Regions from separate parts of the Amycolatopsis sp. NPDC024027 genome, predicted to be linked through region 2. Evidence: riboswitches for the same ligand, from Rfam matches in the RefSeq annotation. Region 2 holds a riboswitch; each other region holds the start of a gene.

Region 1 (9,437 bases), on a different contig from region 2:
GCCGCGCTGCTGCCCCCGCTTCGTCGCGGTGGCGACGAGCGTGTCCACGAACCTGCTCATGGCTGGAACATTACTGTCTCGGTGTCAACGCCCGCCGCGCAAAGCGGAAAGAGGCTCACGCGGCCACCTGTCCACCTGGCGCTGCGCTCGCAGCCGGCTGGCCACGAGGCCTGGGTCGACTTGTCCGGTCCGGCGGGGCCGCCGACGTTCGCCGCGGCGATTCCCGAACCACGGCCGAAGCGGCGCGGCGGCGTGGCGGGCGGCGAGCCGCCATCAGGAGCCCGTGGGTGGTCGAGCCACACGGCGTCCGCGCGAGGGCCGACTTGCGCGGTGCGGCGGGCCCGCCACCGCGATCCGTCCGAGCGGCCACACGCCAGGGCTCGGCCCGATCAGCCCGGCGTCACTCCAGCAGTTCGGACGTCTCCAGCCAGCGCCCCTCGACGTCCTCGATTTCGCCCTGGACACCCTTCAGCGTCGCGTTGAGCTCCATCAGCTTGGCCGGGTCCGTCGCCGCCTCCAGCAGTGATGCGTGGAGCTTCTCCTCCTTGGCGTGCAGCTGGTCGAGCTTGCGCTCCAGCCGGCCGAGCTCCTTCTGCGCCGCGCGCAGGTCCGCCGCCGACTTCTTCGCCTCGGCCTTGGCCGCCGTCGGAGCCGACGCGGCCGCCGGTTCCTTGTCCAGGGCGCGGCGGTTGAGGTACTCGTCGATGCCGCCCGGGAGGTGGGTGATCCGGCCGTCGCCGAACAACGCGACGATCGTGTCGCACACCCGCTCCACCAGGTAGCGGTCGTGGGACACCACGACCATCGTGCCCGGCCAGCCGTCGAGGAGGTCTTCCAGCTGCTGCAGCGTGTCGATGTCCAGGTCGTTCGTCGGCTCGTCGAGCAGCAGCACGTTCGGCTCGGCCATCAGCAGCCGGCACAGCTGGAGCCGGCGCCGCTCGCCACCGGAGAGGTCCGCGACCGGGGTCCACTGGCGGGCCGCCGGGAAGCCGAGCTTCTCGCCCAGCTGCGACGCCGTCATCTCCTGCTTGCCGAACACCACCCGCCCGGCCACCTGCTCGATCGCCTGCAGCACGCGCAGGTCGCCGGGCAGGTCGTCGAGCTCCTGGCGCAGGTGCGCGAGCGCGACCGTCTTGCCCTCGATCCGGCGGCCGGTCGAGCCCTCGACGTCCCCGCCGAGCAGCTTCAGCAGCGACGTCTTGCCCGAGCCGTTGACGCCGACCAGGCCGATCCGGTCGCCCGGGCCGATCCGCCAGGTGACGTGGTCGAGCAACGTCCGCTCGCCGACCCGGTACGTCGTGTCTTCCAGCTCCAGCACGGTCTTCCCGAGCCGCCGCTTCGCGAACGCCTGCAGTTCGACGGAGTCACGCGGCGGCGGGACGTCGGCGATCAGCGCTTCGGCCGCCTCGATGCGGTAACGCGGCTTCGACGAGCGCGCTTGCGGGCCGCGGCGCAGCCACGCCAGCTCCTTGCGGGCCAGGTTCTGCCGCTTCTCCTCGGCCGTCGCGGCCAGCCGGGCGCGCTCGGCGCGCGCGAAGATCCAGTCGGCGTAGCCGCCTTCGTACTGCTCGACGCGGCCGTTCGCGACCTCCCACGTCAGGGTGGCGACGGTGTCGAGGAACCACCGGTCGTGCGTGACGACCACGACCGCGATCCGGCGCGTGAGCAAGTGGTCGGCGAGCCACTGGACACCTTCGACGTCCAAGTGGTTGGTCGGTTCGTCGAGCACGACGAGGTCGAGCTCACCGGTCAGCGCGGCCGCCAGCGAAACCCGGCGCCGCTCGCCACCGGAGAGGTTCGTGGTCGGCGTGTCGAGCCCGATCGCGGTGATGCCCAACCCGTCCACAATGGACCGGACGCGCGCGTCGGCCGCCCATTCGTGCTCGGCACCGTAGCGTTCGAGCACGACCTCGCCGACGCTGCTGCCGTCCGGCAACTCCGTCCGCTGGGTGACGACGGCCATCCGCAGGCCGCCGACATGGCTCACCCGCCCGGAATCTGGCTCGGCGAGTCCGGAAAGGACTTCCAGCAGGGTGGTCTTGCCGCCGCCGTTGAGGCCGACGACGCCGATGCGCTGCCCGGCCGCGACGCCGAGGGAGACGCCGTCCAGCAGTGGCTTCACCCCGTAGGACTTGCTCACCGACTCGAGATTGACCAGGTTGGCCATCCGTTCAGCCGATCCTCTCCACGACAACGAATCGGGACGCCACGACCATGGTCGTGTCGTCCACGGTGAATTCCGGATCTTCCAGCACGGCCCGCATTTCGGCGCTCTGCCAGTACTGCGTGTGGCCGGCTCGCCACTCGGCGACGCTCTTGTCGCCTTCGCCCTCGTCGAGCGCGTGCTGCAAGTCCACTTCAGACAGTGGCAACACGCGCACCTCGGTGGTCTCGAGGATCGCGACCCCGACGCCCGCCGAGTCGATCATCAGCTCGCGCTCGCCGACGACGGGCAGTTCTTCGCCGTACTTCTCGTATTCGGCGACCAGGCCGGTGGTCGAGGTCTTCTCCCCACGCAGGATCGCCGCGACCAGCTTGTCGCGCAGCGGACCGGGGAACGCGAACTCGGCGTGCTTCACGCGTGCACCCGCGGCGGCGCCGGGCGCGGCGCGTCGTCCCCGCCGACCACGCGGGCACCGGGGACCGGGCCGTGGGCCACGCGGACCGTCCGGCACACGCCGGCGCCCGACAGCTCGGCCGCGACCTCCACCGCCGACTGCGCGTCTTCGCAGAGGAACGCGCACGTCGGACCGGAGCCGGACACCGTGCCCGCGAGCGCGCCCGCGTTGACCCCCGCCCGGAGCGTGCGGCGCAGGCCGGGGCGCAGCGAGACCGCGGCCGCCTGCAGGTCGTTGCCCAGCAGCAGGGCCAGCTGGCGGGGGTCGCCGGAGGCCAGCGCCTCGACGACCGGCGTGTGCGAGCCGATCCGGGGCGGGTTGCCCGCCGCGCGCAGGCGGTCCAGTTCGCCGAACACCTTCGGCGTCGACAGCCCCTCTGCGTCGAAAGCCAGCACCCAGTGGAACGTGTGCCGCGACAGCACCGGGACCAGCTGCTCACCGCGGCCGGTGCCCAGCGCGGTGCCGCCGTAGAGCGCGAACGGGACGTCGCTGCCCAGCCCGGCGGCGATTTCGGCCAGCTCGTCGCGGGTGACGTCGAGGTTCCAGAGGCTCGCCAGCCCGACGAGCGTCGCCGCCGCGTCGGCGCTGCCGCCCGCCATCCCGCCGGCCATCGGGATGCCCTTGCGCAGCACCACCCGGACCTTCGGTTCCCCGGTGCGGCCGACGTGCCCGGCCAGCGCTTCGACGGCCCGCCAGGCCAGGTTCTCGGGACCGGTCGGGACCGAGCCCTCCCCCTCGCCGTAGACCTCGATGCCGGGCTCTTCGGTGACCGCGACGGTCACCTCGTCGGTCAGCGACAGCGCCTGGAACACGGTCACCAGCTCGTGGTAACCGTCTTCACGCAGGTCGTCGACCGACAGGTGCAGGTTCACCTTGGCCGGGACCCGGACGGTGACTGGGGGCGGAACTACGGCGAGCACCCGACCAGCCTACGTGCCCGCGAAAACGCCCCGATGCGACCTGCGCATCGGGGCGTTGCTGTGACAGCCGTGGCTTCGCCCCGGGCCGGGGGCTCCGCCACCCGGAACCCCCGAAAACCCGGTCAGTCAGGCAGCTGCGACACCCTGCGGGCCGCGGGCGGTGTACGTCACGTGGCCGCCGCGCTCGGCGACCCACGCCAGTGCCGCGTCGGCCCGCTCGCCGCGGACGCCGAGGCGGAAGCGGCCGACCGGGGTGTCGCCGATGCGGGTCAGGCCGCCGCCGATGGTGGCGAACTCGACGTCGAAGCGGCCCGCGGCCTCGGGCAGCAGCGCGCCGACCGAGGCGAAGCCGACCAGCACGACGTCGGCCGAGCGGTCGTAGCGCGCCGCCTGCGCGCGGACGGTCTCGATGGCCGGCAGCAGCGCCTGCGCGGTGCGGCTGGCCGGGTTTGAGATCAGGTCGAGGACCGTGCCGCGCTCGACGACCGTGCCGTCCTCCAGCACCGCGACGTCGTCGCAGACCCGGCGGACCACGCCCGCGTCCGGCGTCGTGACGACGACGGTGACGCCCAGCTCGGAGCGCGCCCGGTCGAGGACGGCGAGCACCGCGCCGGCCTCCTCCGGGTCGACGCCGGCGGTCGGGTCGTCGGCGAGCAGCACGGCGGGCGCCGCCGCCAGGGCCTTCGCGACCGCGACGCGGCGGAGCTGACCGGCGGACAGTTCGCCTGGACGCTGCGCGGCGCGCGGGGTCAGGCCGACGAGGTCGAGCAGCGAGCCGACCCGGCTGCGGCGCTGCGGGCCGTCGACGCCGAGCTGCTCGAGCGGGGAGGCGATGTTGCCGGCGATGGTGCGCTCGGCGATCAGCTCCGGTTTCGTCGAAACGACACCGAGCTGACGGCGGATCTCGCGGAGGCGGCGGCCGTCGAGGGTGCCGGTGTTGAGGCCGTCGAGGCGGACGACGCCGCGGTCGGGGCGCTCCTGCAGCGCGATGCAGCGGGCGAGGACGGACTTGCCGGACCCGGCGGGACCGACCACGCCGAAGAGCGAGCCGGCCTGGACGTCGACGCTCACGTCCCGGAGCGCGACGACGGAGTTTCCGTTGGTGGCAAAGGTTTTGGACAGGTTTTCGACGGTGATCACGAAGGCTCCAGAAAACGGGGTGCACGCGTGGCGGCACCCGGCCGCAGGCAAGTTCCGTCCTGTTCGGACGGTGCATGAAGAAGAGGTGGACCGGCTACGACAAGCTCAGTTGGAGCGTCGACATGCGGTCACGGAGCGGCGGCCTTCGTCGACTACGCGACGCCTGGTCAGGAGCAGGGGGCGAGCTACCCTCTTCATCGAAAACGGCCTCCATCGGTCCTGGCGGTAGCACCTGCCCTGTGGAGGGTGGTTGCTGCGACTTCGGCGAGCCAGGTCTCTCAGTCGCTCGGGATGGACGTACTGAGTAAAACCGATCCCGAGGAGCGAACGCAAGCCTGTTGGCCCAGATCACACGAGTGGAGGTGTCCGAATCGCGGGATCACGGGCGGCGCGGGCGTATTTTCACGCCTTTCACCGCTTCCACTGTGGAGCGGCTAACGCGCGGCGGCGATCCGGGCGAAGTCGTGCACGCCGAGCTGCTCGCCGCGGGTCCGGGGGTCGATCCCGGCGGCCGTCAGCAGCTCGCCGGCGCGTTCGGCCGAACCCGCCCAGCCCGCGAGCGCGGCCCGCAGCGTCTTCCTGCGTTGTGAGAAGGCGGCGTCCACCAGGCCGAAGAGCAGCTCCCGGTCTTCGGACGCCGTCGTGTCGCCGCGTTCGAAGGCGACGAGCGCGGAATCGACGTTCGGCACGGGCCAGAACACCGAGCGCGGCACGGCGGCGACCTTGCGCGCGGAGCCATACCAGGCCAGCTTGACGCTGGGCACGCCGTAGATCCGGCTGCCGGGGCCGGCGGCCATCCGGTCGGCGACCTCGGTCTGCACCATGACGAGGCCCTTCCGGAGCGAGGGCACCTCGGCCAGCAGGTGCAGCACGACCGGCACGGCGACGTTGTAGGGCAGGTTGGCGACGAGGGCGGTCGGCGCGGGCAGCTGCTCGCGGGTGATGCGCAGGGCGTCGGCACCGATGACGGTGAGCCGTCCGGCCGCGTCGGGCCCCCGCTCGGCGACGGTCTTGGGCAGCCGCTCGGCGAGCTTGGGATCGATCTCGACGGCGACGACGTGGGCGCCGGTGGCGAGCAGCCCGAGGGTCAGCGACCCGAGCCCGGGCCCGACCTCGAGGACGACGTCGCCGGGGGCGATGTCCGCCAGCTCGACGATCCGGCGGACGGTGTTGGGATCGTGCACGAAGTTCTGCCCGAGCTTCTTCGTCGGCCGCACGTCGAGTTCGGCCGCCAGCCCGCGGATCTCGGCAGGTCCCAGCAGTTCAACCACCGGACGAGCCTACTTGAAGCCGAAACTCGCGTGATCGGCGGCGGAACTCGCGTGACGGGAGGGGCATCTCGCGTGTCTGGAGGGGCATCTCACGTGATTGGAGGGGCATCGGCGAGATGCCTCCCTGGACACGTGAGATGCCTCCCCAGTCACGGGTGAGGCCTCTTGGCGCACGCGGAACGGCCCCCGTCCGAGGTGGACGGGGGCCGTTCCGGGAAGTGGAGCGTCAGGCCTTCTTGCCGCAGACCGGCCAGGCGCTGTAGCTGCCGCCGCGGCCGGCCTTGACCTTCTCCGCGACCGCGATCTGCTGCTCACGCGAGGCCTGGTTCGGCAGCGCGGCGTACTCGTCGCCGCCGTAGGCGTCCCACGTGCGCTTGTCGAACTGGAGGCCGCCGTAGTAGCCGTTGCCGGTGTTGATGGCCCAGTTGCCACCCGACTCGCACTGCGCGATGCGGTCCCACGCGGAACCGTCGCCGATCTCCGGGGTCGGGGCCTGCTTGGAGCCGACGTGGATGATCTTCGGCTTCGGCTGGGTGATGACCTTCTCGGAGATGCTCTCGCGAGAGACCTCTTTGCCGTTCTTCTGCGTGACCTTGTAGGTCACCATCTTCTCGCCCGGCGTGCCGGGGTCCTCGACCGAGGTCTTGCCCTTGGCGAGGTCCGGGTCGTCGACCTTCTGCTCGGGCGGGTCGATGGACTCCTTCTGGGTCACCGTCGAGACGCCGGTGCGGCTGAGGTGCACCTCGGCGCCGTCGGTCAGCTTGACGTCCAGGCCACCCTCGGCCTGGTCCTCGGGGCCCAGGGTGAGCTTGTACTCGCCCAGGAACTCCTTCGTCGTGACCGCGGTCGTCTTCACCTGCTTCGGCGCGTTGGCACCGTCGAACAGGGTGATGTTCTTCAGCGTCTTGATCTCGACGGTCGCGCCCTGCAGGGGCAGCTCGCCGTCCTTCGGCATCGACATCCACGTGCCGGGCTTGTCCATGCCGGTCATGCCCAGCTGGGACAGCGCGTCGCCGAGGTGGGTCGCGCGGACCCAGGAGGTGTGCTCCGCGCCGTCGACGATCATCTTCAGCTGGCGGCCGCGCTCGAGCTTGATGACACCGCCGTCGCCGACCTCGGCCTGCGGCGACGGGGAAAGCGAGTCGTGCGCGCCGACGGACAGGCCCGCGTCCTCGAGCACCTCGCCGACGGTGCCGCCGAAGGAGTGCACGGTCTGCTGGTGGCCGTCGACGTCGACGGTGATGCTCTTGTTCATCGCCAGCGCGGCCGCGCCGCCGCCGGCGACGCTGATCATGACGCTGAGGACGGCGCCCTTGAGGAACCGGCGCTTCCAGATCTTGGTGGTCTCGCGCAGACCCTCGTCCAGCGAGGCCCGTTTGGCCTGCGGGGACATGGTCCGGTCCTCGTCGAGCCCGTCCGGGATGACGATCGGCGGCAGGTACGTCGTCTCGGCGTTGATGAGCCGGATCAGCTCGTCGACGTCGACGTCGATCTCGGCCATCATCGCGTCGGCGTCCGGGCCGAGCGCGGCGAGGATGTCCTGCTGCGTGATGTTCGGGTCGTCGGAGAAGTCGAGCTGGCCGTACGCAGTGTTCTCGAAATCGCGCTCGAGGACGGCCGCGGAGCGCGCTCCAGCCTGTCTGCTACCTGTCACCGGGTCGTTCCCTTTCCCAAGGCGCCGTTCGGGGCGGCACCTTTACGTCTGGGCCCTCAGCCGGCGCCATCGTCACGGTTCCAGGCCGTACCGCTCCTGGTTCCGCTTCCCCGACGTGCACTGACGTGACTGTGGGCGTAACAGCCGGCAACTGCATGGTGCAGTACCGACCGGCACGATCACGGGACAGTAACGGGTCGCGGCAGGTTCCGCAAACACCCCCCGGAGTGTCGTGATCTGAGTCACTCCATCAGGTGGCCGAACGGGGAACCCTGTTGTCGCAATGCGTTCAACCCGTTGTGACACTGGGGAGTCGGTAGACGCGCTCGGCGGTGGTCCGGACCGATTCGGCGACTTCGTGGACAGCTTCGCCCCTGAGCGCCGCGAGGTGACGGACGGTGTAGGCGGCGCCGAACGGCTCGTTCGGCCGCCCACGGAACGGGTGGGGGGTCAGAAACGGCGCGTCGGTCTCGACCAGGTACTGCCCGGGCGGGCAGAGCCGGGCCGCCGCGTGGAGGCCTTTCGCGTTCTTGAACGTGACGGTGCCCGCGAAGGAAAGGACATATCCCGCGTCGACGCACTTGCGGGCCATTTCCGCGTCCCCGGAAAAACAATGGAAGATTACGGCATTCGGCGCGCCCTCTTCGGCCAAGATGCGCAGCACGTCGTCGTGGGCCTCGCGGTCGTGGATCATCAGCGGCTTGCCCAGCCGCTTCGCGAGGTCGATGTGCCAGCGGAACGCCTCCTGCTGGGCGTCGTGCGGCGAGTAGTCCCAGTAGTAGTCGAGGCCGGTCTCGCCGACGGCGACCACGCGGTCCCCGGCCGCCAGCCGCTCGACCTCGGCCCGCTCGGCCTCGCCGAACTCCTTGGTCCGGGTCGGGTGGATCGCGACCGCGGCGAAGACGCGCCTGTCCCAGCCCGCCGCCTCGACGGCCCAGCGGGCCGAGGCGAGGTCGTCCGCGACCGTGACGACGCGGGCGACGCCGGCGCGCTCGGCGCGGTCGACCATGGCCGTGACATCGGCCGCGGTGACCGCGCCGCACGCGTCGAGATGGGTGTGCGCGTCCACCACCGACACCGGGAGCCGGTCCGGGACCGGCGGCAGCTCGCGCTTCTGTTCACCCATGCGTACCTCTTACTCCTTGACGATCGGTGCCCACTCCGGGCCGGTCTCGCCCAGCTCGGGGTCGAGCTTGGCGAACAGCGGTGACGGCTTGGCGAGCGGCTTGCCGACCTCGATCGGCTTCGACTCCCACTTCGCCTGCTCGCTCGCGTAGTCGCCGGTGAGGATCGGGTTGACCCGGCCGTCGATGTCGAGGTCGTCGACCTCCTTGAGCTCCGGCTGGGCCGCCCAGACGCCGGTGCCGCCGAGGGCCTCGTGCACCTTCTGCGCCGAGTGCGGCAGGAACGGCGTCAGCAGCGTGTTGGCGTCGGAGACGACCTGCAGCGCGGTGTGCAGCACGGTGTCGCGCCGCGTGGGGTCGTCCTTGAGCTTCCACGGCTCCTGGTCGGAGATGTACTTGTTCGCCGCGGTGACGACCTTCATCGCCTCGCTCGCCGCCTGCTTGAACCGGGACCGGGCCAGGTGCGCACCCGCGGTGTCGAAAGCCTTGCGCGACAACGCCTTCAGCTCTTCGTCCGCCGCCGTCGGGGCCTCCGGGCGCGGGATGGCGCCGACGTTCTTGTGCGCCATCGAGATGGACCGGTTGACCAGGTTTCCCCACTCGTTGGCCAGCTCGAAGTTGGTCCGGCGGACGAACTCGTCCCAGGTGAAGTCGGTGTCCTGGGTCTCCGGGCCGGCGACCGAGATGAAGTACCGCAGCGTGTCCGGGCC
Region 2 (9,437 bases):
CCGGCTCGTAGTCGAGCGCGGCGTCGTTCAGCTGGAGCTTGTCGAGCGCCTCGCGCAGCTCGGGGTAGTCCGAACCGTCGACCGGGTACAGGCCCGAGTAGACCATCGGCTTCGGCTCGCGGTAGCCCGCCAGCGCTTCCTTGGCGCCGTTGCGCTCGGACGTCACCGTGTCGCCGACCTTCGACTGGCGGACGTCCTTCACGCCGGTGATCAGGTAGCCGACCTCGCCGACGCCGAGGCCCTTGCTGGGCTTGGGCTCGGGCGAGATGATCCCGACCTCCAGCAGCTCGTGCGTGGCGCCGGTGGACATCATCTTGATCTTTTCGCGCGGCGTGATCTTGCCGTCGACGACGCGGATGTAGGTGACGACGCCGCGGTAGGTGTCGTACACCGAGTCGAAGATCATCGCCCGGGCGGGCGCGTCGGCGTCACCCTGCGGCGCCGGAACCGACTTCACGACCTCGTCGAGCAGCGCGCCGACGCCCATGCCGGTCTTGGCCGAGACCCGCAGGACGTCTTCCGGCTCGCAGCCGATGATGTGGGCCAGCTCACCCGCGTACTTGTCGGGGTCGGCCGAGGGCAGGTCGATCTTGTTGAGCACCGGGATGATCTGGAGGTTGTTCTCCAGCGCGAGGTACAGGTTGGCCAGCGTCTGGGCCTCGATCCCCTGCGCGGCGTCGACCAGCAGGACAGCGCCTTCGCACGCCTCCAGGGCCCGGGAGACCTCGTAGGTGAAGTCGACGTGGCCGGGGGTGTCGATCATGTGCAGGACGTGGTCCTGCCCGTCGACCTTCCAGGGCAGCCGGACGTTCTGCGCCTTGATCGTGATGCCGCGCTCGCGTTCGATGTCCATCCGGTCGAGGTACTGAGCGCGCATGGCCCGCTCTTCCACGACGCCGGTGAGCTGCAGCATGCGGTCGGCCAGGGTGGACTTGCCGTGGTCGATGTGCGCGATGATGCAGAAGTTCCGGATGAGCTCCGGAGGCGTGAAGGTCGTGTCGGCGAACGTCGTCACTCGAATGAGTCCTCGGAAAGTCGGGGATGGCCACCTCTATGGTCCCATGGCCCTCCGGGTGCGGTTGGGGGTCATCCCCGATGCGGGGTTTCGCGATCCGTGGTGCCCTCGAAGTATGAGTACTCCGCACCAGCCGGCACCCCCTCCCCAGCCGGAGACCAGCGGCTTCGCCCGCGTCCTCGACCGGACGTTCGGTCACCCCACCGGCACGCTCGGCCGCCTCGGCGGCTGGGTCATGGCCCGCGGCAACGCCGCCACCGAACACCGAGTCGTCGACCTGGCGAAGATCGAGCCCGACGAGACCGTCCTGATCGTCGGCCCCGGCCCCGGCGTCGGCCTGGAAGCCGCCGCCCGCCTGGCCGGGCGCGCTGTCGGCGTCGACCCCTCCCCCGAGATGCTCACGCTGTGCCACGAGCGCTGCGGCGACCGCGCCGAGCTGCGCGAAGGATCGGCGGCGCACACCGGCGAGCCCGGCGGCTCCGTCGACGTCGTGCTGAGCGTGAACAACGTCATGCTGTGGGAAGACCGCGCCGCCGGGTTCGCCGAGCTGTTCCGGGTGCTGCGCCCCGGCGGCCGGCTGCTGCTGTCCGCGCACGAGAAGTGGCTGCCCGTGAGCAGGCACGTCCTGGCCGACGAAGCCGCCGCCGCGGGCTTCGCCGACCTGCAGACCTGGACCTGGGAGCCGCCCGGGTTCGCCGCGCTCGCCGCGCAGCTGCGCGCCGTCAAGCCCGCCTAGCGGGTGTCCGTGCGGATCGGGTGTCCCTCGGGCACCTCGACCAGCACGATCCGCGTGCCGTCCGGATCGGCGATCCAGGCCTCGTCGAGGCCCCACGGCTCGCGCCGCGCGTCGCGCACCGGCTCCAGGCCGTTGCCCTTCAGCTCGGCCAGGGTGCCGGCGAGGTCCCGGACCTGCAGCCAGAGCACCAGATCGGGCGACGAGCCCGTCTCGCCCGCACCGGAGACCTCCAGGGAGCCGTGGCCGAGGAAGAACACGGTGCCACCCGGGAATTCCCGCTCGACGGCCAGGCCGAGGGTGTCGCGGTAGAACGCCGTGGACGCGGCGACGTCCCGCGGGCGGATCAGCAGCCGGCTCTTCAGGATCTCCATCCGACCATGCCTACCGGACGGGCTCAGGCGGCCGCAATCGCGGCGATGCCGGACAGCACGATCACCGACCCGGCCAGCCGCCGCACGGCGTCACGCTCGCCCAGGACCAGCCACGCGGCGAGGCCGCCGAGCACGATGCTCAGCTCCCGGGCGGGCGCGACCAGGCTGACCGGCGCCATGGTGAGGGCGAACAGCACGAGGATGTAGGCGATCGGCGACAGGACCGCGACGAGCAGGACCTCGCGGCGCTGGTCCCGCCAGATCCGCGTCACTTCGGCACGATCGGCCAGGGCGCCGGGTACGAGCAGCACGCTCTGCAGGACCGAGCCCAGGCCGAAGTAGACGACCGGCGGCACGCCGATGCCGGTCACCGAGTGCGCGTCCCAGAGCGTGTAGCCGGCGATGACGGCCCCGGTCAGCAGCCCGTAGAGGATCCCCGCTTTCACGGCGCGGGAGTCACCGCCCTTCCGGCCGGTGCTGATCACCAGCACCCCGGCGACGACCAGGAACGCGCCGAGCAGGCCGAGCGGACCGGGCCGTTCCCCGAGCACCAGGACGGCGGCCAGCACCGAAAGCAGCGGCCCGGTGCCCCGCGCGACGGGGTAGACGACGGAGAGGTCGCCGACGCGGTACCCGCGCTGCAGCACGACCCCGTAGGCGATGTGCAGGACGGCGGTGACCGCGGCGGCGAGCAGCCAGCTCCACTGTGGACGGTGGTCTTCGACGACGAGCAGCACGATCGTGACGGGAAGCAGCAAGACGGCGCCGGCCGTGTAGTAGAGCCAGACGAACTGGGTGCCCCCGGAGGAGACCCGCTTGGCCGCGAGGTTCCACGCGGCGTGCACGACGGCGGCGACGAGGACGAGGGACAAGGCGGTGGCGTTCACGGGACCCCTTCGGCTGTTCGCGCGCGCGAACAGCCGGTCCTCCAGGCTTTTGCCCCGTCAGATGAACGACCGGCCGTCCGGGCCCGCCGATGGTGCCGCTCGGACCAGACCCACCGGTCCTGGTTGGGTGATGCTGTGTGGTGCGTGTGGTGCGTGGTGCGGGTGGTGCGGGTTGCTCGGACCGGCGACGGAACCCTAGGCACTGCCGTCGCCCACGGTACTCCCGGCTCCGGGCGCCGGCGGCCCGGCTGTTAGAGTGATCGCTCGCTGCCCGTGCGGCATTCCGTCATGGAGGAAACCTGCTCATCGAGCGGGGCCACTTCAGCGCGGCGGCGAATCTCACCGAGTGAAACAGGAGTTGCCCTATGGCCAACATCAAGTCGCAGATCAAGCGCATCACGACGAACGAGAAGGCGCGTCAGCGCAACCAGGCGATCCGGTCCTCGGTGAAGACCGCGATCCGCAAGGTCCGCGAAGCCGCCGAGGCCGGCGACAAGGCCAAGGCCGCCGAGCTGCAGCGCGACGCCGCCCAGAAGCTGGACAAGGCCGTCTCGAAGGGCGTCATCCACGCCAACCAGGCCGCCAACAAGAAGTCGGCGCTGGCGAAGCGCGTCAACGCGCTCTGAGCTGGTTGATTTCTGGGAAGGCCCCGGCTTCGGCCGGGGCCTTCTTCATGTCCAGGCCTTTTGCGCCCGGACTTCTCGCTTCCGGCTCTTCAGGTCCGGGCTGTTCAGGTCCGGGCACCTCGCGCCTGGGCTCCTCGTCCTCGTGTCCGGGTTCCTCGGGTCCGGCTCTCGCGCCTGGGCTCCTCGGGTCCGGCTCTCGTGTCCGGGCTCCTCAGGTCCGGGCTCTTCGCACCTGGGCTCTCGAGCCGGGCTCCTCGCGCCTGGAGCTCTTCGCGTCTGGGTTCTTCGTGTCCGGAGCCGCTGCGGTCAGCGGTCGCCCTTGGCCGCCGCCACCTGGAGGACCGCGCGCTCCAGCGCGTAGCCAGGGTCCGCCGCCACGCCCTTGACCTCGGCGTTCAGCCGCGCGACCACGCGCATCGCCGTCGCGAGGCCGTCGGGGTTCCAGCCCCGGGACTGACCCTGCGCCTTGCGGATCTTCCACGGCGGCATGCCCAGCTCGCCCGCCAGCTGGTTCGGGTTGCCCCGGCCGGCGCCGGAGACCCGGGCGATCGTGCGGACCGCGTCGGCCAGCGCGTCGGCGACCAGCACGTGCGGGACACCAAGCTGCATCGCCCAGCGCAGCGACTCCAGCGCCGCCGCGCGATCGCCGCTGACCGCCTTCTCCGCGACCGCGAAGCCGGTGACATCGGCCCGGCCGCGGTGGTAGCGACGAACCGCGTCGGCGTCGACGGTGCCGCCCGTGTCCGCGACCAGCTGCGTCGCCGCCGAAGAGAGTTCCCGCAGGTCGGAGCCCACGGCGTCGAGCAGGGCGGCGACCCCCGCCGGGTCGATCTTGCCGCCCACCCGGCGCACCTCGTGGCGCACGAACTGCTCCCGCTCGGCCGGCTTGGTCAGCTTCGGGCACTCGGTGACCTCGGCGCCGGCCTTCTTCAGCGCCGCCGGGAGCGTCTTGCCCGCCTTGCTGCGGCCGCCGCCGGTGTGCACGACGACGAGCACGACCCCGTCGGCCGGGTCCTTCAGGTAGGCCGCGACGGCGTCGGCCAGCTCCTGGGAGATGTCCTGCGCCGACTCCAGGACGATCACCCGGCCTTCGCTGAACAGCGACGGGCTGACCAGTTCGGCCAGCTCGGGCGCTGTGAGATCGGACACCCGGGCCCGGGTCAGCTCGGCGGTCGCGTCCATCGCGCGCGCGGCGGCGAGCGTCTCGCGGACGGCCCGCTCGATCAGCAGTTCTTCCTCACCCAGCACCAGGTGCAGCGGGGCCGGGGCGGTGGCTTGCGCGGTCACCCGGGAATCCTCTCACTTGCGCTCGGATGCCCCCGCTCCGGTGATGTCGAGCGGCCACCGTGGCACGTCCCGAGCGCGATGTCGTACGGTGTAGCCGAGGCAGCCCGCCCCGGAGGATCCGGCGTGCGCGCACCGACAATTGAATACCGCTCATCCAGAGGGGCAGAGGGAACGGCCCGACGAAGCCCCGGCAACCGGCGTACAGCCTGTCATCCCGCGATCGCGGGATAGCTGACGACCACGGTGCCAATTCCGGCCCGCTTCGGCGGGGCAGATGAGGAAAGGAACCTCGCGATGACCGCCACCCTCGGCACGACCTCCACCACGAAGACCCCGGATCTCGGACCCGCCGTCGAACTGGTGTCGAAGGAAGAGGGCCACCGGCAGCCGCTCGCTCCGGAGTTCGTCTCCGCCGAAGACTTCTCGCCGCTCGAGGTCGCGTACGACTTCGGCCGCGTCCGCCGCGAAGACATCGAGGCCGGCCCCAAGAACATCTGGCGCTACAAGAAACTCCTTCCCGTTCCGTCCAACGTCGAAGAGATCCCGAACACCGAGCCGGGCGCGACGCGGCTGGTCCGCGCCGACCGCCTCGCCAAGGAACTCGGCCTCAAGCGCGTGTGGGTCAAGGACGACACCGGCAATCCGACGCACTCGTTCAAGGACCGCGTCGTCGCCGTCGCGCTGGCCGCGGCCCGCGAGTTCGGGTTCGAGGTGCTCGCGTGTCCCTCGACCGGCAACCTGGCCAACGCGACGGCCGCCGCCGCGGCCCGCGCCGGCTGGCGGTCGGTCGTGCTGATCCCCAAGAGCCTCGAGCGCGCCAAGATCCTCACCACCGCGGTGTACGACGGCGACCTCATCGCCATCGACGGCAACTACGACGACGTCAACCGCCTCGCCACCGAGCTCGCCGGCGAGCACCCGAAGTGGGCGTTCGTCAACGTGAACGTCCGGCCGTACTACTCGGAGGGCTCGAAGACGCTGGCCTTCGAGGTCGCCGAGCAGCTCGGCTGGCGCATCCCGCCGCAGATCGTCGTGCCGATCGCCTCCGGTTCGCAGCTGACCAAGGTGGACAAGGGTTTCCGTGAGCTGGGGCAGCTCGGTCTCGTGGACGCCAGCCCGTACAAGGTCTTCGGCGCGCAGGCCACCGGCTGCTCGCCGGTCTCGGCCGCGTTCCGCGAGGGCCACGACGTGGTCCAGCCGGTGAAGCCGGACACGATCGCCCGCTCGCTGGCGATCGGCAACCCGGCCGACGGCCCGTACGTGCTCGACATCGTCAACCGCACCGGCGGCGCGATCGAGGACGTCTCGGACGAAGAGGTCGTCGAGGGCATCCGCCTGCTGGCCCGCACCGAAGGCATCTTCACCGAGACGGCCGGCGGGGTCACCGTCGCCACGGCGAAGAAGCTGGTCGAGACGGGCAAGCTGGACCCGGACGCCGAGACGGTGCTCCTCATCACCGGCGACGGCCTCAAGACCCTCGACGCGATCGAGAACCACGTGGGTCCCAAGGCAACCCTGCCGCCCTCGGCCGCGGCCGTGAACAAGGCCCTCGGCTACTGAGCTCCGGCCGGGGCGGCCACTCGGCCCGCCCCGGCGCTCGGCGGAGGGGCACGGCCACGTGTCGCCTCCCCCGGGCTCAAGCTCGCCGGCCCGGCGGCGCACCTTGTCTCCCCGGGCGCTCGAACCACGTGTCGCCTCCCCGGCGTGAGTCACCGGCCCACGGCACCTCTCCGGCAAGAGTCACCGGCCCACGGCACCCTTCCCCGCCCCGGCCATCACCGGCGAGGCGGGCCGCGGGGCTCGCCACGGCGGGCTATCGCTGTTCCGGTGACCACCGCCGTGTCGCCGTCCACGTCCGTGCGGGTCACTCGTGCGCCGAGGGCCGTCAGGGTGTCCATTGTGGACTTGCTGGGGTGCCCGTACGTGTTTCCCGCGCCCACGCTGACCAAGGCCACCCGTGGGGCCACCGCCGCGAGGAACGAGGGCAGTGAGTAGCGGCTTCCGTGGTGCGGCACCTTCAACACCTCCGCCTTCAGATCTCCGATGTCGGCCAGCAGGTCCGCTTGCGCGGCCAGTTCGACGTCGCCGGTCAGCAGGACCCGGCCCGCCGTGGTCTCCGCTCGGAGCACCACCGAGCTGTTGTTGATCGTCGTGCCGTCCTGCGGCCCGTCCGAGCGGGCGGGTACGTAACGCGGGCCCAGGACGTCGAGCGCCAGGCCCGGCCAGTCCAGCCGCTCGCCCGGGGTCAGCTCCACCAGCGGCACCGCCCGCCGGGTGGCCTCGGCGGCCACCTGGCGCCACGCCCACCCCGGCGACCGCCCCGGCCCGACGGCGATCGCGCCGACCGCACGGCCCTCGAAGACCGAAGCGAGGCCGCCGATGTGGTCGGCGTGCAGGTGGCTCAGCACCAGCAGCGGGATCCGGTCGACCGCCAGCCGGTGCAGGCACTCGTCGACCGGTCCGGGCTCGGGCCCGGCATCCACCACGACCGCCCGTCCCGGTTCGGCCGTCGCCAGCACGACCGCGTCACCCTGACCGACGTCGCATTCGACCATCGCCCAGTTCCGCGGCGGCCACGCCGGCGCCAGCACCCGGACCGGCACGAACACCAGCAGCGCGCCGGCGACGAGCACCGCCACCAGCACGCGCACCCGCCGGTGCCGGAGCGCGAGCACCAGCACCACGAGGACGGCAGCGGCCAGGAGGCCACCCACCCAGCCACCGGGCCAGGCGATGACCGCCTCCGGCGCCCGCGCGCCGTGCCGGGCGACGGTGATCAGCCACCGGGCCTCCGGATCGGCCAGGTGCACCAGGACCTTCCCGGCGCCCGGCCACCACGGGCCGGTGACCGTCGCCAGCACGCCGAGCACCGTCGCCGGGGCCACCACGGGCGCGGCGAGGACGTTGGTCAGCACCGAAACCAGGCTCACCGAGCCCGCCATGCCCGCGAGCACCGGCGCCGTCACCAGGAATGCCGCCAGCGGGATCGCCAGCCCTTCCGCGAAGCCCGGCGGGATCCCGCGGCGGACCAGCGCGTCGGCCCAGCGGGGCGCGAGCAGGACCAGCCCACCGGTGGCGCACACCGACAGCGCGAAGCCGAAGTCCGTGGCCATCGCCGGATCCGCGACCACCAGCAAGCACACCGCGAAGGCCAGTGCGGGCAGCGCCGAACCGCGGCGGCCCAGCGCCAGGGCCAGCAGCGCCACGGCCGCCATGACCCCCGCGCGCAGCACGCTCGGCTCCGGGCCGACGAGGACGAGGAACCCGGACAGGCACGTGCCGGCCGCCGCGGCCGACAGCCGGGGCCCGAGCCGGAGCAGGCGCAACAGGAGCAGTACCGCCCCGCAGATCACCGCGAGGTTCCCGCCGCTGACCGCGGTGAGGTGGGTGAGGCCCGCGGAGACGAACTCCTGCTCGACGCGCGGGGACAACGCGCTCGTGTCGCCCAGCACCAGTCCCGGGAGCAGGCCCGCGGGTTCGTCCGGCAGGACCTGGCACAGGTCGTGGAGACCGGTGCGCAGCCCGGCCGCCGCCCGCTGCCACCACGGCGCCGGGCCGGGCTCCCCGGGCGGGCCGCGCACCGACAGCACCGCGGCGGTCAGATCCGAGCCGCGCGGCGGCATCAGCAGACCCGTCGCCGTCACCTCTTGGCCCGGCAGCAGCGACGCCCACTGCGCGACCGGGGCCAACAGCAGGACGCGGCCGGAGGAGGGAACCGGCCGGCCGTCGACTGATGCGGTGCGCACATCGGCGGCGAGGACGACCGACCGGGCACCGGCTTGCTGATCGGCATACCCCGCGCTCCGCACGGGCTTCGGACGTTCGGCGACGACGACCCGCAATGCCGCCGGCAGCCCTTCTGCGGCGGAGGCACGAAGTTCGTCGCGTTGAGCTTCGCGGATGCGCCAGGAGATCGGGCCGGCGGCGAGGAGGCCCAGGATCAGGAGGGCTGCCGCCGCGTCGCGCACCCGGGGCCGGCCGCGGGCCCGCCACAGGACCAGCCCCGCGAGCACCACTGCGGCAAGGCCGGTGGCGACAGCTGTCCACCAGCCGAGCAGCAGGCCGGCCAACGCCGCCAGCCAACAGGCCGCTGCCGCTGGGACGAGCCGCATGTCCTGGCGGGTGTCGGTGCTCATCCGGGGGCCTGCTCTCGCGGGCGGGCGAACTCGCGTTCGGCGATGCTGCGGGCATGGGCCGCGGCCGGCCCGGTGGCGGTCGTGCGGGAGGTGCTCAATCGAGCTTCACCTGCTTCCGTGTACGAACGAATGCGACTTCGCCTGTGCCGTCGGCACAGGCCATCGGGAAAGGCTCGCCTGATGGCGACCCGGCCCGTGGCGAGCCGGACCGCCACCTCCACTCACAGGTGCGGGCTCGCCTTCGCCCACGCCGCCGAGATCGATCGCAGCGAGCAAGTCAGCCACCGTCGGCAAACCTCGCCGATCGCCGCTCCTTTCGCGACGAACGGACCGGCCCTTGCCCACGCCGCCCGGACCAGCCGGGGGGCGGCCGCTTAGG
Region 3 (9,437 bases), on a different contig from region 2:
GTCGTGGGCGAACCGGCCGCAGGTCCCCCCGCCTTCGCAGCCCGTACCGCACCAGCCCGCCCCGCCGATGCCCCCGCCCGTCCAGGGGACGCCTTCGGGGCCGTACACCGTCCAGGGCGCCCCTTCCGGGCCGTACACCGTGCAAGGCGCGCCTTCGGGGCCCTACACCGTCCAGGGCACGCCGTCCGGGCCGCACCAGGTCCAGGGGACGCCGTCCGGGCGCTACCCCGGCCCGCCACCGCAGCAGCCGCCGCGCCCGCCCCGGCCGTTCACGCCGCCGCCGGTGCCGCTCGACCCGGCCGTGAGCACGTGGGGCGTGCCGCAGACGGCGTCCTGGGCCCGCGGCGACGAACCCGCCCGGCCGAGCGGGCCCGCCGCCGGCAAGCGGGGCCGGCTCGGCGAGGTCATGGAGACCCAGGGCCTGGAGGGCGAGCAGCTGTCGGTGCAGCTGCTGGAAGTCCAGGACCCGGCCGACTACCTGTTCAGCGCGGCCGGGTACCGCCTGGAAGCCGGTGAGCGTGCGGTGGTGGTGCACACCGAGATCACCAACCGCGGGCCGATCCCGTTCGCGTCGCTGCCGGACAACTACCTCGAGCTGCTCGCCGCCGACGGCCAGGCGATCGGCAAGGCCCCGGTGTCGCTGACGTCCCGGCCCCCGCACAAGATCGGCGTCAAACCGGGCGAAACGCTGGGCGGCCACACGGTGTACGTCCTCCCGGACGCCACCCGCGTGGTTTCGGTCCGCTGGAGCCCGCGGCCGGAGCCGGACGAGCGCACCATCACCTGGTCGATCGAGGATTGAGGCTTATTCTGGTCAGCCCGCCGCGCCCCGCGCGGAAACCGGCGGCTACCGGCGATGTCATGCGGCGGGCGACGGCTGAATAAGCCTCACTAGTAGCTTTCGTCGCGCAGCTTTTCCAGGGCCTTCGCCAGGTCGTCCGGGTACTCCGACTCGAACTCGACCCACCGGCCGTCCGCCGGGTGGGCGAATCCCAGGGTCTTCGCGTGCAGCCACTGCCGGCTGAGCCCGAGGTGGCGGGCCAGGACCGGGTCCGCGCCGTAGGTCAGGTCGCCGACGCAGGGGTGCCGCAGCGCCGAGAAGTGGACGCGGATCTGGTGCGTCCGCCCGGTTTCGAGCTTGATGTGCGCGAGCGACGCCGCCCGGAACGCCTCGACGACTTCGTAGTGCGTCACGCTCGGGCGGCCGCCCTGGACCACCGCGAACTTGTAGTCGTGGCGCGGGTGGCGGTCGATCGGGGCGTCGATCGTGCCGCGCATCGGGTCCGGGTGGCCCTGGACGATCGCGTGGTAGCCCTTGTCGACCGTGCGCTCCTTGAACGCGCGCTTCAGCACGGTGTACGCGTGCTCGCTCTTGGCCACCACCATCACGCCGGTGGTGCCCGCGTCGAGCCGGTGGACCACGCCCTGGCGCTCGGCCGCGCCCGAGGTCGCGATGCGCAGGCCGGCCGCGGCGAGGCCGCCGACGACGGTCGGGCCGGTCCAGCCAGGGCTCGGGTGCACGGCGACGCCGACGGGCTTCGAAATGACGATGATGTCGTCGTCGTCGTGGAGGATCTGCATGCCCTCGACGGGCTCGGCGACGATCTCGATCGGGTTCGCCGGTTCGGGCAGCGTGATCTCCAGGAGGCCGCCGCCGGAAAGCCGGTCGGACTTGCCTGCCGGACGGCCGTCGAGCAGCACGTCCCCGGATTCGGCGAGCTCGGCGACGACCGTGCGCGACAGTCCGAGCAGCTTGGCGAGGCCGGCGTCGACCCGCATCCCGTCGAGCCCGTCGGGCACCGGGAGCATCCGCGAGCTCACGCCTGTTCCTCCTGCTGCTCCGGTGCTTCGGCCTTCTTCTTGTCCTTGGCCGGCTTGTCCTTGGTCGACGTGCCGTCGTAGTCCTTGCCCAGCAGCGACAGCAGCACGATCAGGGCGCCGCCGACGCAGATCGCGGAGTCGGCGATGTTGAAGATCGCGAAGCCCTTGCCGTTCGGGGCGAACGCCGAGATGAAGTCGACGACGTGGCCCTGCAGCCCGCCGGGCGCGCGGAAGATGCGGTCGGTCAGGTTGCCGGTGGCGCCGGCGAGCACGAGGCCGAGGCCGATCGCCCAGCCGATCGACCGCAGCCGCCGCGACAGCCAGACGATCGCGATGACGACGGCGAGCGCGACCAGGGCGAGCACCCACGTCATGCCGGTGGCCATCGAAAACGCGGCACCGGGGTTGCGGATGACCTGCAGGTAGATCAGCCCGCCGAGGACCTTGACCGGCTCCTTGCCCTCCAGGTTGGCCACGACCAGGTTCTTCGTCACCAGGTCGATCGCCCAGAACACGACGGCGACCGCGAAGACCCAGCCGACCCGCCGCTTGGGCAGCAGCGGCTTCGCCGGGACCTCCGGGTTCTCGGGCGCGTCCGCGGCGGGATCGGGCACCGCGTCGGCGGGCGCGGCGGTGTCGGGTTCGGAGTGGCTGGGCTCGGTGCTCACCGGTCCATTGTCCACGGCGCTGGTCAGGCCGTGTCGGGCCCGTCCGGCCGCGGGCGCAGGAGGACGGCGAAGGCAGCCGCGAACAGCACGCCCGCCGCGGCGAGCGCGCCGGCCACCGGGGGCAGGAACACGGTCGCGACCAGCGCGAACACCCCGGCTACGGCCAGCAGGAACCGGCTGCGCTCGTGGGCGGCCAGCAGCACCAGGCCCAGCGTCGCCAGCAGAGCGCCGCGGACGTCGCCGCCGAGCCGGAGCTGGAGGGCGCCGGCCAGGTCGAGCAGCGGGACGGCGGCCAGCGCCCCGAGCGTGCCGAGCAGGAACCGGCCGGGGCGCGGGGGCCGCAGCTCCCGCCAGTACCAGGCGGCCACGGCCAGCACCACGCAGGCGAGACCCGCGAGCCAGCCGAGCTTCGTCGCGGGCGTGGGGTCGGCCGAGAACGCGATGGCCCGCACCTCGTTTCCGGCCGGACGGCCGGGGCCGCCGACTCCGCCGGTCCCGAGGCCGTACCAGCCTGGGGACAGCTGGTACCCCTGGCCGGCTTCGATACCGTCCGGGACCGTCTCGACGGCCACCATCACCAGCAGCGCGAACCCCAGCGCGGCCAACGGGAACCAGGACCGCCGTGAACTCCCCATCGCGTCAGCGTATCGAGCTCGGGTTTCCCCGCAGCAGCGCGATGAAGGCGGCGGCGAGCAGGATCACCGCCGAGATCAGCACGCCCGCCATGTCCGCCGAGAGCACCACGACGACCAGGGCGAACGCGACCACGGTGACCAGGAGGAGCAGGCTGCGCTCGTAGGCGGCGAGCACCAGCAGGCCGAGCGTGGCCAGCAGCGGGCCGCGCAGCCCCTCGTCGAGCCGGAACTGCCGGGTCCCGACCAGGTCGAGCAGCGGGACGGCGAGCAGCGCGGCGACCGTGCCGAGGACGAACCGCCCGGTGCGGACGGGCCGCAGGGCCAGCGCGTACCAGACGGCTGTCCCGGCGAGCACCACGCCGAGCGCGACCAGCCACGCGGGCCCGGCCGGCAGGCCGCTTTCCACCCGGCGGAAATCGTCCAGGGGCAACGGATACGCCTGGCTGTGCTCGGTCACGCCGGGCGGGACCGAGTACGGTCCGATGAGGAGGTTCGCGGACTCGCTTTCGGCCCGGCTGCGGCGGGCCACCAGCTGCACCGCCGCCAGGCCGATCTGGGCGAACCCCAGCAGTGCCAGCGGAAACCAGAAACGCCCTCTCCCCATCGGCCCAGGTTAGCTGCTCAGCAGAAGGGCGGCAGCTCCCGCGGGTCGCCCACCGGCGCCCAGCGGCCGTCCACCTTCGCGTATTCCCAGCGTGCTCCGCGGGCGACGATCTGCCGCAGCGCCAGGAGCACGCGGTCGACGTGTTCCTCCGTGCTGCCGAGGCCGAGGCTCACGCGGACCGCCTGCTGCCCGTCGCCGCCGGCGACGCCGATCAGCCGCTTGGCCGCGATGTGGGCGCAGAAGGCGCCGTCGCGGACGCCGATGCCGTACTCGGCGGACAGCACCGCGGCGAGCCAGCCGGGGTCGAAGCCGTCGACGACGAAGCTGACCGTGCCGACCCGGTCGACCGGCGCGTCGAACAACCGCAGCTCGGCGCAGCCCGGGATGGCCTCGAGGCCCTTGCGCAGCCGGGCGAGCAGGGCCTGTTCGTGGTTTTCGATCGCGGCCCAGTTTTCACCGAGGGTCTCGCACGCGACACCGAGCGCGTACACGCCGACCGTGTTGGGCGAACCGGCTTCGTGGCGCTCCGGGCCGGTGTTCCAGACGACGGCGTCCTCGGTGACGAGCTTGGTCGCGCCGCCGCCGGCGAGGTACGGCCGGGCCGCGCGCAGCCAGTCGGCGCGGCCGATCAGCGCACCCGCGCCGAAGGGCGCGTACAGCTTGTGGCCGGACAGGGCGATGTAGTCGACGTCCAGTTCCTTGAGCGAGATCCGGCGGTGCGGGGCGAGCTGGGCGGCGTCGAGCGCGATGCGAGCGCCGTGTTTCCGTGCCACGGCGGAGATTTCGGCCACCGGGAGCAGTTCACCGGTCACATTGGACGCTCCGGTGACGACGACCAGCCGCGGTCCCTGCGGGGCGGCCGCGAGTGCTTCGTCCACAGCGGACACCGCGGCGAGACGGGTGCGCGGGGTCGGGATCCGCCGGACGTTCGGTCCCGGCCACGGCAGCAGCGCGGCGTGGTGCTCGGTGTCGAAGACGATCACCGTGGTGTGCCGCGGCAGGCTGCGGGCGAGGAGGTTGAAGGAGTCGGTGGTGTTGCGGGTGAAGACGACGGTGTCGGTCCGCCGGGCGTCGACGAAGCGGCGCAGGACGTCACGGGTGCGCTCGTAGAGCTTGGTGGAGACCTGCGACGCGAAGCCGGCCCCGCGGTGGACGCTCGCGTACCAGGGCAGGAACTCGTCGACGGCGCCGCGGACGGCCTCGAGGCACGGGGCGCTCGCGGCGTGGTCGAGGTTGGCGTAGCCGATGTCCCCGCCGGTCACCAGCGGCACCCGCAGCGCCGCCCCCGCGACGGCGGGGATGGCGCGGGCTTCGGGGCTTGCGGGGCTTTCGAGCGGGGTGCGGTCGATGGCGAGAGTCATCGGGGTGCCTCCTCGGCGATCCGGGGGACCCCGGCGAGGGGCCCGCGCTTGCCCGTCGCACGGCGCGACCGGCCCGGTCTTCACCCGGGGCACCCCACCGCGGTAGGAGGGTTGCCGGCCAGCAAGCCGGGGCTTCGCGCTGGCACTCATGACCTGAACCAGAAGGTAACCGAGAACGCGGCCGGTGGCCAACCCCTGCCTCACATTCTGAGACGCCGCTCACAGACAGTGAGCACGCACGGCCGCGGCGCCCGGAAATCCGGGCGAACGTGACGCCGTCCCCGTCGCGGCCGCGTCCGGTTCAGCCCCGCCGACGGCACGGCCGCGTTTCCGTCAGCGGCCGGATTCGCCCTTCCAGCGAGCCAGGCGCCCGGCCCGGTCGACGGCGCGCAGCCGGCGTTCGGCGTCGTCGCGGACGGCGCTCGTCGTGACGACCAGCAGCTGGTCGTTCTCCTGCAGCCGGCTGGTCTTCTGCGGTGTGAAGCCCGCGCCGTCGCGCACCACCAGGCTGATCGTCGCCCCGATCGGCAGCCGCAGCTCGGACAGGTACACGCCGTGCAGCTTCGATCCCGGCTGGATCCGGACCTGCAGCAGTTCGGCACCCAGCTCGTCCAGTGGCGCGGAGTCGACCTCCACCTCGTGCGGCTCGGACTTCTTGGCCAGCCCGAGCCGGCGCGCGAGCGGGCCGAGCGTCGCGCCCTGCACCAACGTCAACACGACGACCAGCACGAACACCGCGTCGACCAGCCGCTGCGCGCCCGGCAGGCCCTGCGACAGCGGGATCATCGCGAGCACGATCGGCACGGCGCCGCGCAGCCCGGCCCACGACAGGAACGCCTGTTCCCGCCACGGCAGCCGGAACGGCAGCATCGCCAGGACGACCGAGACCGGCCGCGCCAGCAGCAGCACGACCGCGCCCGCGACCAGGCCCGGCACGATCGCGTCGAGCAGCCGGCCCGGCGACGCGAACAGCCCGAGCAGCACGAACAGCCCGATCTGCGCCAGCCAGCCCAGGCCCTCGGCGAACGACAGCGTGTCCGAGCGGTGCGGCAGCCGCGAATTGCCGAGCACCAGCGCGGCGACGTAGGTGGCGAGCAGCCCGGACGCGTGCAGCAGCTGCCCGGACGAGTACGCGACGACGCACACCGCGACCGTGGCGAGCGGGTAGAGGCCCGTCGCCGGCAGCGCGGCCCGGCGCAGCGCGTGGCCGCCGAGCCAGCCGAAGGCCAGCCCGATGGCCAGGCCCGCCGCCAGCTCGTAGACCGCCAGCAGCGGCAGCGTCCAGTCCACAGTGGTGCCTTCGGCCAGCACCACGACGGCGATGTAGGCCGGCGCGTCGTTGATGCCCGACTCGAGTTCGAGCGCGCCGGTGAGCCGTTTGCCGATCCCCGCCGTGCGCAGCACCGAGAACACCGCGGCCGCGTCGGTCGAGGCGAGCACCGCGCCCCACAGCAGCGCCAGCCGCCAGTCCAGGCCCAGCAGCCAGTGCAGCGCCGCGCCGGTGACCGCGATGCTCACCACCACGGACACTGTGGACAGTGCGATTCCGCGGCCCAGCGCGGGTTTCACCGCCGACCACCGGGTGGTCAGCCCGCCTTCGGCGAGGATCATGACGAGCGCGGCGAGGCCGAGCGACTGGGTGAGTCCGGGGTTGTCGAACCGGATGCCGAAGCCGGCTTCGCCCAGCACGACGCCGATCCCCAGGTACAGCAGCAGCGAGGGCAGGCCGAGCCGGATCGACACGCGCACGGCCAGCACCGAGGCGAGGAGCACGACACCGCCGACGCCGAGCAGCACGGGAAGCTGGTCCATGCCCGCCTCCTCCCGAGTGCCGTGGGGCCCTCAGAATAGTGAAGCGCGGGGGTTAACTCGTTCGTGTACCGCTGCCCGGCGCCGGGCACCCGGTGTGTTAAGGCGCCGCGGCACCACCGAGCGCGTCGAGATCGACACCGAGAGCGGCGAACGGCTCCCCCGCCGCGGGCAGCACCTTGACCGCGCGGTGGCCGTCCCTGGCCACCCAGCCGGCGTCGACCGCCCGGTCGAGCAACGCCGCGGGCAGGGCACCGGCGAGGTGGTCGCGGCGCTCCGTCCAATCCAGACAGTCACGCAGCAGCGGCCGCCGCCCGGCGGCGACCGGCACGCCGAGGTTCGCCAGCACCGTCCGCCCGCGCGGGGTCAGGGCTAGGCCGTCGGCGGTGTCGACCAGGCCGGTGGCGAGCATGCCTTCGCGCAGCGCCACGCCGAGCTCGCCGGCGAGGTGGTCGTAGCAGGTCCGCGCGAACCCGAGCCGCCGCGCCCGCAGCGAGGACTTCAGGCCGGTGACGGGCCGGTACCCGGCAGTTTTTCGGGGGCTCCGGGTGGCGGAGCCCCCGGCCCGGGGCGGAGCCCCGGATGCCACGGCGTGCTGGGCCAGGTGCTCGATCAGCTCGGCCACGCGCGGGTCGGCGATCCGGACGTAGCTGGCCCGCCCCTGCTTGGCCCGGACGACGAAGCCGGCACCGGCCAGCCGGGTGACGTGCTCACTGGCCGTCGAGAGGGCGATCCCGGCCGCCTTCGCGAGCTCGCCGACGGTCCAGGCGCGCCCGTCCAGCAGTACGAGGCACATGGTGGCCCGGCTCGGGTCGGCGAGCACCGCGGCCACCTCGGCCAGCGCGATCGTCTCCATGCCCCCACGCTACGGCCCCGACCCGTCGGCCACGGCCGAACCATCGCCCCCGGCCGGAGACGGGTCAGAGGGGTTTGAGGAACTTGGCGGCGACCTGGACGGCCGGGCCCGAGTCGTTCGAGTTCTCCAGGACCACCGCGAAGGCGATGGTGCCGCGGTAGCCCACGAACCAGCCCGTGGCCTGCTTGCCGTCGCCGAACTGGGCGGTGCCGGTCTTGCCGAAGACGTTGCCCGCCGCCGCGGCGGCCCGGCCGGTGCCGCTGGTGACCACCGCGCGCATCATCTTCCGCACCTCGCCGAGCACCGACGCCGGCGGCGGCGAATAGCCCTTGACGACCTTGGTCTCGACGTCGTGCCACAGCCGCGGCGTGATCGCCTTGCCGGAGGCGACCGTGGCGGCCATCAGCGTGCCGCCGAGGGCGCTGGCCTGGATGCGGCCCTGGCCGAACCCGTCCTCGACCTGCTCGTCCTTGCTCGCCGCGGGCTCGACCTTCCCCAGCTCCGTCTTGAGCCCGGGGATCTCGTAGTCGGCGTTGAGGCCGAGTTCGTCGGCCGCCTTCTTCAGCCCGTCCGCGGGCAGGCCGAGCGCGAGCTGGCCGAACGTCGTGTTGCAGGAGCGCGCGAACGCCGTCTGCAGGTTGGTCGCGCCCAGCTCGAAGCCCTCGTTCTTGACCGTCCGCGTGCCGATCGTCGCGACGCCCGGGCAGTCGACCGGCGACGTCGCGGTGAGCCCGCTCTGCTGGACCGCCGCCACCGACGTCGCGATCTTGAACGACGACCCCGGCTCGTACAGGCCGTTGAGCGCCTTCGGCGAGTTCCCGGCGGCGGCGTTCTGCGCGACGGCGAGGATGTCGCCCGAACCCGTGTCGAGGGCGACGAGCATCGCCGACCCCTGGTAGCCGTCCACCGCGGCCTGGGCGGCGTTCTGCGCGTCCAGGCTCAGGCTCGCCACGAGTGGCTTCGCCCCTTCGGCCGACGCCTTCCCGAACAGCGTCTCGACGCTCTTGCCGCCGCCATCGACGCGCTCGACGGCGAATCCCCCGCCGGCCGCGGCGGTGACCTGCCCGGTGAGCGCCGAGCGCAGCAGCGGGGCCGGGTTGCCGTCCACCGGCCGCACGCCGCCGGGCCCGCTGATGACCAGCGGCTTGCCGTCGCGGTCGGCGACCGCGGTGGTGTCCTGCGCGGCGGTGCTGATCACCAGCCGCTGGCCCGCCTCCAGCTTCGGGTGCAGCAGCGACGGCGCCCAGTGGACCAGCCACTTCCCACCGTTCTGCGCGAGCTGGAACGGCACGTCGTAGGTCCACGTCTTGCCCGGCTTCAGCACCCACGAGAGGCTGAACGTCCCGTCCGTCTGCTTCGCGCCGGCCGCAGCCGGCTGCAGGGCGCCCAGCTTGGCGGTGACCGACGACGGGGTCAGCGCGTTCCGCGTGGCCCGCAACGCCACCGCGGCCGCCGCGTTGTCGTCGGTCAGCCGGGCCGCCGCGTCGGGGTTGTTCTCGGAAAAGTCCTGCAGGTACTCGGTGATCGCCGAGTTCGGGTCGTGCGCGCCCGGGCTCTCCACCGTGGTCGCGCCCGCGGCGGCCTCCGGCGTCGAACCCCCGCTGTTCAGCACGAAGAACGCGGCCACCAGCACCACGACGACCAGCAGCGCGCCACCGATCAGGATGCCGCGTCTCTTACCGG

What was found. Region 2 has a riboswitch for S-adenosylmethionine ahead of thrC (threonine synthase). Riboswitches for the same ligand answer to the same signal wherever they lie in the genome.
Region 1: it holds a riboswitch for S-adenosylmethionine, as region 2 does, so the genes downstream of both, AB0F52_RS01105 (ATP-binding cassette domain-containing protein) here and thrC (threonine synthase) in region 2, are expected to answer to the same signal.
Region 3: it holds a riboswitch for S-adenosylmethionine, as region 2 does, so the genes downstream of both, AB0F52_RS27995 (aminotransferase class V-fold PLP-dependent enzyme) here and thrC (threonine synthase) in region 2, are expected to answer to the same signal.

What each region holds. Positions count from the first base shown of each region.
Region 1 covers NZ_JBEZYY010000001.1:236,097-245,533, forward strand. Annotated here, with positions in the region: gene AB0F52_RS01085 (fatty acyl-AMP ligase) at 1-60, opposite strand, end outside; gene AB0F52_RS01090 (ABC-F family ATP-binding cassette domain-containing protein) at 401-2,167, opposite strand; gene AB0F52_RS01095 (ASCH domain-containing protein) at 2,172-2,579, opposite strand; gene AB0F52_RS01100 (4-(cytidine 5'-diphospho)-2-C-methyl-D-erythritol kinase) at 2,576-3,538, opposite strand; gene AB0F52_RS01105 (ATP-binding cassette domain-containing protein) at 3,665-4,678, opposite strand; SAM riboswitch class I at 4,886-4,976, opposite strand; gene rsmA (16S rRNA (adenine(1518)-N(6)/adenine(1519)-N(6))-dimethyltransferase RsmA) at 5,113-5,949, opposite strand; gene AB0F52_RS01115 (transglycosylase family protein) at 6,176-7,603, opposite strand; gene AB0F52_RS01120 (TatD family hydrolase) at 7,893-8,729, opposite strand; gene metG (methionine--tRNA ligase) at 8,739-9,437, opposite strand, start outside.
Region 2 covers NZ_JBEZYY010000014.1:146,785-156,221, forward strand. Annotated here, with positions in the region: gene lepA (translation elongation factor 4) at 1-1,015, opposite strand, end outside; gene AB0F52_RS30790 (class I SAM-dependent methyltransferase) at 1,131-1,751, shown strand; gene AB0F52_RS30795 (VOC family protein) at 1,748-2,122, opposite strand; gene AB0F52_RS30800 (DMT family transporter) at 2,146-3,009, opposite strand; gene rpsT (30S ribosomal protein S20) at 3,375-3,635, shown strand; gene holA (DNA polymerase III subunit delta) at 3,942-4,922, opposite strand; SAM riboswitch class I at 5,070-5,203, shown strand; gene thrC (threonine synthase) at 5,217-6,482, shown strand; gene AB0F52_RS30820 (ComEC/Rec2 family competence protein) at 6,698-9,058, opposite strand.
Region 3 covers NZ_JBEZYY010000012.1:186,744-196,180, forward strand. Annotated here, with positions in the region: gene AB0F52_RS27970 (AsnC family protein) at 1-802, shown strand, start outside; gene AB0F52_RS27975 (RluA family pseudouridine synthase) at 892-1,821, opposite strand; gene lspA (signal peptidase II) at 1,818-2,435, opposite strand; gene AB0F52_RS27985 (hypothetical protein) at 2,513-3,124, opposite strand; gene AB0F52_RS27990 (hypothetical protein) at 3,129-3,728, opposite strand; gene AB0F52_RS27995 (aminotransferase class V-fold PLP-dependent enzyme) at 3,746-5,089, opposite strand; SAM riboswitch class IV at 5,129-5,243, opposite strand; gene AB0F52_RS28000 (potassium/proton antiporter) at 5,423-6,901, opposite strand; gene AB0F52_RS28005 (metalloregulator ArsR/SmtB family transcription factor) at 6,999-7,754, opposite strand; gene AB0F52_RS28010 (penicillin-binding transpeptidase domain-containing protein) at 7,819-9,437, opposite strand, start outside.